Linked DNA regions of Lacibacter sp. H407. The protein of the gene in region 2 interacts with the protein of the main gene of each other region in a pairwise test. Links are inferred from orthologs where the notes say so. Each region holds a gene or a part of one and is shown on either strand. Other genes may lie near its edges. The genes, in order: WG989_RS10990 and WG989_RS15970.

Region 1 (3,191 bases), 1.2 Mb from region 2 along the record:
GGTAAACCCGAAGATCACTGATTTATATGCACGCCCTGATGCGTTGGTATTGATGACAGGTAAACAAGGTTATCACGATGGATCCGTTGCACAGGAAGATATCAATAAGCTCTTGGTTGGTCATGCAAAGAATGGTAAAACTGTTTTACGTTTAAAAGGTGGTGATGTTGCTTTCTTCAGCAATGTCCTCGATGAATTACAAAGTTTGCAGGAAGAAAATATTCCATTTGAAATTATTCCGGGTATTACTGCTGCATCAGGCGCATCGGCTTATGCAGGTATTCCATTAACAGCAAGAGGTTATGCCAAGGCTGTTCAGTTCATTACATTTAACCCATGCAGTTTTTACAGCCGTGAGCAATGGAAAGCGTGGGCAACATCAACCGATACGTTGGTGTTTTATATGGCTGCACGCAATCTTGATGGTTTAACAGAGTTGCTGTTGCGTCATTCTAAAAAACCAAACACGCCGCTTGCAGTGATTGAGCAGGCCACAACAAAATTTCAACAGGTCCATATAACAACAGTTAGCGATTGCGCCATCGATTTTGCAACGAAGAAATTCAGTTCACCTTCATTGGTCATCATTGGTGATGTGGTGAAACTGCATGAGCAATTCAGCTGGTACAAAGCCAGTAAAGCAGGTTCTGTTTTTCATGAATTAGTGACTGTTAAATAAAGCATTTTATGATTGGCGATTTACGATTAAAAAAATTACATGAGTTTTTCGAAGGCTATTCCAAAGAAGAATTGATTTGGGTGAATGGTTATTTGTCAGGGCTTGTAAGCAATGGCAAAGCGAATGGTACTGCTGATGCAAATGGACAGGATCATAAAGCCGTGTCAACAAAAAAAATCACACTTGCTTTTGGTACTGAAACAGGCAACTCAAAAAAGCTCGCAACACAATTAGCTGCTGCCGGTAAGAAACACGGTATGAATGTAAAGCTTACTGATCTGAGTCAATACCGTATTACTGATCTTCAAAAGGAGGAATTCTTTTTTGTGGTGATCAGCACTCAGGGAGAAGGTGAACCACCAATTCCTGCAAAGAAATTTTACGATTATATTCATGAGAATGAATTGTCACTTCCCAATTTAAAATTCAGTGTGTTGGCGTTGGGCGATACTTCTTACCCGATGTTTTGCAAAACAGGTGAAGATGTAGATGCACGTTTCAAAGCCTTTGGTGCAAAAGAAGTAGTGCCTATTCAAAAATGTGATGTAGATTATGAAGAAGATGCGCAGGCATGGTTTACTAAAGTATTGCAGGTTGTAGAAAATCAAACTGCAGTTGCTCCGGCTGCTGCTGAACCTGCACCTGTTGCCAAAAAGCCAACGGGTAAAAAGCATTACCACGGTACGATTTTGACCAATATCAACTTAAACGATCGTGGATCGAAGAAAGCAACTTATCATATTGAAATAGGAACGGATGAGCCGATTGCCTATGAACCCGGCGATACAATTGGTATTGTTCCTAACAACAGAGCCGATGTAGTGGATCGTATTTTATCACTCACAGGAATAGCTGCTGATAAAGTAATTGTAACGGCTAAAGCAGAAGGCACAGTGAAAGAACTGTTGTCGCATAATCTGAACATCTGCTACCTGTTAACTTCAACCATAAAAAAATACGCAATACTTACACAACAGGAAATTCCTGATACAAGGATGGATCTTGTTGATCTCTTGCGTATCTATCCCGTAAAAGATGCTGATCAGTTTGAAGATGTGATTAAGATATTAATGCCGATTGCACCTCGTTTGTACTCGGTATCATCCTCACCTGCAGCGCATGGCGAAAATGAAATTCATATCACGGTAGCGAAGAATGCATTTTTATCGCAGGATGAACAGCGTTATGGTTTGTGCAGTGAGTTCCTTGGTGATTTGCCGGTAGGTTCATCAATTACCTTCTATGTGCACAAGGATAAAAATTTCAAATTACCTGCTGCTGATAAAGATGTGATCATGATCGGTCCCGGTACTGGTGTTGCTCCGTTCCGTTCATTTCTTGCCGAAAGAGATGCAACAGGTGCAAATGGTCGTAACTGGTTCTTCTTTGGTGAACAACATTTCACAACAGATTTTCTCTATCAAGCAGAAATACAGAATTACGTAGAGACAGGTGTGTTAACGAATATTGATCTTGCTTTCTCCAGAGATCAGCAGGAGAAAATATATGTGCAACATCGCATCAAAGAAAAAGCAGGTGAGTTTTTTCAATGGATCGATGGCGGTGCTTCTGTTTACATCAGCGGAACAAAAGATCCAATGAGTAAAGATGTGGAGCATACATTATTGCAGATCATTGAAGAGCACGGAAAGAAAACAAGTGAAGAAGCACATCAATATCTGGAGCAGCTGAAGAAAGAAGGCAGGTATGAAAAGGATGTTTATTGATAAATAATCGAACTAAGTTATATACTGAAATGGCGGAGCAAGTAAAAAATAAAGAGAAGGTGGCCTTATCACCAGTTGAGCGGATCAAAACTGCAAGTGAAGGTTTAAGAGGAACGTTGAAGGAAAGTTTAACGAACCAACTCACAGGTGCATTGTATGAAGATGATCAATCGTTGATCAAGTTTCATGGTATGTACCAGCAAGATGACCGTGACAGGAGAGAAGAGCGTACAGCCAAAAAATTAGAATGGCTGTTTTCTTATATGATCCGTTTGCGTTTACCTGGTGGTTTTTTATCACCTAAACAATGGGTGGCTCTGCACGAAGTGGCTGGCGAACATTCTACCGGTACCATCAAGATCACTACAAGACAAACAGTGCAGTTGCATGGTATATTGAAATCACACATCAAACCAACGATCTCTGATTTTAATTTAGCTAAGCTTGATTCTATTGCAGCTTGTGGTGATGTGAATCGTAATGTTACCTGCAGTGCACATCCGAACGAATCAGAAATTCATGAGCAAGTATTTGCATTTGCTGATAAGATCAGTGTAATGGCGTTGCCAAAAACAAGATCGTATTACGAAATATGGCTTGACGAAGAAAAACTGGCAGAGAAAACAGAAGATGATCCATTATACCAGGATCGCTACCTGCCACGTAAATTTAAGATTGGTATTGCTATTCCTCCTAACAACGATGTGGATGTGTTGACGAATGATGTAGGATTGATCGCTGTGATTGAAAATAATAAACTCATTGGTTTCAATATTGCTGCGGGT
Region 2 (3,278 bases):
ACGGTTGCAAATACATCGGCTGCCAATATTTTCGCTCTTGCCTGTAACAGGGAAACCGTAACAGGGTTTAATGCTGTTACATTTGATGAAATAATTTGTTTTGCTTCTGTTACAGAGATCATTTTAGTTAGGTGAATGGTTTGGGGTGAAAGGTATAAGGAAAACACATCTTACAATTACCTTACAGCTTTTATGTTATGCTTTTGGGGTTCTACTTTCTGCTATCCCGTCCGACGAGGGCGTCTGACGTGGCGTACTTCTAGCTTCGTACTTTGTACTTTCAACCCTGAACTTCCCACTTTCTCCTCATCCTCCAATGCCGATCATACTCCGGTTATGAATCGTTTCTGCATTGATGTGTTCAAAGTCGGCAGTGAATTGTCCGCCGAGTTCTTTTGCTTTATCAGCAATATTTTGTTGGATGAGTTCGGTTACATCTTGCCCACTTCGTAATGCAGTTAATAAGTCCATTTCCTTTTCAGCGAACAAACAGTTTTTCATTTTACCATCTGCGGTTAAACGCATGCGGTTGCAACTGCTGCAGAAAGGCGCACTCATGGTACTGATGACAGAAAATGTTCCTGTATGACCGGGAACGATATAACCTTTCGCAGTATCATGTTCTTCATTTTTCAACGGAAGAAAAGAATATTGTTGATCAACTACCTGTAATATCTCTTGCCAGGTAAATACCTGGTTGCTTGTCCATTGGTTACCGCTGAAGGGCATAAATTCAATGAAGCGAACATGCACAGGTGTGTCTTTTGTCCACGTAATAAAATCATTGATCTCGCCATCATTCAAACCTTTCATCACCACCACATTTACTTTTACGTGAAAGTTGCGGTTGATGAGCAGCTGAATATTCTCCATCACTTTTTGAAACTGATCTCTTCGTGTAAGATGCTGAAAAGTGGCAGCTTGTAATGTATCGAGACTGATGTTGAGTGAACGCACACCGGCTTCTTCCAGCACATCAACAAACTCATGCAATCTTGTCCCGTTTGTGGTGAGCGTAAGTTTAACCGGCAACTTTGCCAAACGAAGAATAATATCTGCTGCATCTTTCCGTACCAATGGTTCACCGCCTGTTAAGCGGATCTTATTGACGCCGAGTTGTACAAATGTTTTTGCCAGCGATTCAATCTCATCGGCTTGCATCAGATTTGCTTGCTTCGTAAACTCATAATCCTCTTCCGGCATGCAATAAAAGCATCGCAGGTTGCAGTTATCGGTTAACGATATCCGCAAATAATTATGTACACGATTATATTTGTCGATCAACATATTCTTCTTTTTATTTAAGAGATGATCAGGCGTTCAACTGCAACGCTTCTTTTACCTGCACAACCTTCAACTCATCTCCCACTTTAATCATTCCCTCGTTCTTGTATAAAATATTCTGTCCGAAATACACTTTGTTATTTCCTGTTCTGTACGATGCTAATGTTTTCAACGGTTCCTTTGAAGTAATGCCGGTTTCCTGGTCGGTGGTTGTTACCACGCATCTTGCACAGGGTTTTACCGCATACAAATCAATTCCGTTGATCTGAAAATGTTTCATCGTGTCCTCTTCAAATGCAGCTCCACCTGTGAACACAATGTTCGGACGAAAGCGATTCATCGGTACAGGACTTTCTAAACGGTTGTTCAAATCATCCAGCGATGCCTGCCCGATCATTAATAACGGATATGCATCAGCGAAACCGGTGATCTCCATATTCAGCGCATAACCGGCATCCACTCTTCGTTTACTTACATCGGGCATATACATCAACTTACAGGACATGTTCAGCTTTTTTGAAAACCACTCATTCGCTTCAGTGCTGATCTCAATTGCATCACACACATCATCCCAAATTTGTACAGCGGTCAATTCGCTGCCCGTTGGATACAAGGTAAGGCTGATCTTGTCAGCTTCATTTCCCTTTTCATAAACGGTTAATTCATTTGCATGAATGGCTGTACGCAACAGCGCCATCTGCGGAAACTCCCGTTGTGTTAAAAAACGATTGTCATCACCCACCAACATCCATCGCCGGTCGTGTTCAAGCCCTCTGTCGGTTAAACGTGCCGAGCGGAGTTCAATTCCACCCAATGATTTAATGGGATACACATATAAATGGCTGATTGAAAGCATACCTAAAATTACAGTATTTGCAAACGTCTGCCAGCTTTGCTTTTGCCGCAAAGAATAATTTTTAACAGACTAAAATAACAGTAATTTTATAACGCTCTTTTATCCTTAACAATCAAGTTCAACACATGAAACCCGTTATTACCATTGAATACTGCCCCAAATGTCATTGGCTGTTGCGTTCTGCTTACATTGCACAGGAGTTACTCACAACCTTTGAAAACGAATTAAAAGGCGTTACACTGCAACCAAGTGAAGTAAGCGGCGATTTTCATATTTCTATTGATGGCAAAGAGATCTTCAACCGTAAAACCTATGGCGGCTTTCCTGAGATCAAAGAATTGAAACAGGTGGTGAGAGATATTGTAAGTCCGGGTAAAAGCCTTGGACATGCTGATACAAAACCACATCATCAAAGTTCACTTTAGTTGTTATGATCGGAATTATTTTATGCGGCGGACAAAGCACAAGGATGGGCAGCGATAAAGGCTTGCTGAAACTTGAAGCAAACACATGGGCGCAAACGGCTGTTGACAAACTCAGCATACTGGGTATTCCTGTAAAACTTTCGGTGAATCGGCAACAGCTGAATGATTATGCAGAAGTGTTTGCAGCAGATGATCTTTTTGTTGATGCAGCTTCTTTACAATTGCACGGGCCATTGCTTGGCGTGCTAAGTGCTCATCTGCAATTCAATACTGAAGATCTGTTTGCGTTTGCCTGTGATATGCCGCTGATGGAACCAATATTGATCAAAGAGCTTTCTGCTGCGTATAAACAAAATCCCGGCTATGATGCGTATGTGTTTATGAACGATCATGAACCTGAGCCATTGTGTGCTATTTATACTGCAAAAGGATTGGCAACTATTTTCGACATGCTGCAAAACGGTTCATTAACACGGCACAGCATGAAGTTTATGCTCGATCATTTAACTGTGTTCAGCATTCAATTAAATGATGCACAGAAAACGTGCTTCCGCAATTTTAATGCACATGCTGAATTAAACGGCTTGTAATCCCAGTTTCGATTTTTCAATTCTTGTAAAGCTTTCTTTCCCTGCATCGCATAAAGGGCAGCAATAATCTGCAGGCAACGATTCGAATTTTACACCTGCTGCAATGTTGCTTTCAGGTTCGCC

What was found.
Region 1: the proteins of WG989_RS15970 (region 2) and WG989_RS10990 interact in binary tests that used the Escherichia coli proteins (3 or more experiments, as listed by UniProt). The link is inferred for Lacibacter sp. H407 from one-to-one orthologs.

The regions. Positions count from the first base shown.
Region 1 is NZ_JBBKTU010000001.1:2,509,738-2,512,928, forward strand. Bases 192-3,046 are described here. They hold WG989_RS10990 (diflavin oxidoreductase), read left to right. Parts: upstream 192-687; coding sequence 688-2,406; downstream 2,407-3,046. Other genes in these bases: cobA (uroporphyrinogen-III C-methyltransferase), read left to right, coding at 192-679; cysI (assimilatory sulfite reductase (NADPH) hemoprotein subunit), read left to right, coding at 2,436-3,046. Outside these bases: more of cobA, read left to right, coding at 1-191; more of cysI, read left to right, coding at 3,047-3,191. UniProt on the Escherichia coli protein: Component of the sulfite reductase complex that catalyzes the 6-electron reduction of sulfite to sulfide. This is one of several activities required for the biosynthesis of L-cysteine from sulfate.
Region 2 is NZ_JBBKTU010000001.1:3,701,439-3,704,716, reverse strand. Bases 227-3,168 are described here. They hold WG989_RS15970 (MOSC domain-containing protein), read right to left. Parts: upstream 2,141-3,168; coding sequence 1,313-2,140; downstream 227-1,312. Other genes in these bases: WG989_RS15955 (rubredoxin), read right to left, coding at 3,141-3,168; mobA (molybdenum cofactor guanylyltransferase), read left to right, coding at 2,571-3,155; WG989_RS15965 (Rdx family protein), read left to right, coding at 2,266-2,565; moaA (GTP 3',8-cyclase MoaA), read right to left, coding at 307-1,287. In the rest of the region: WG989_RS15980 (molybdopterin molybdotransferase MoeA), read right to left, coding at 1-122; more of WG989_RS15955, read right to left, coding at 3,169-3,278.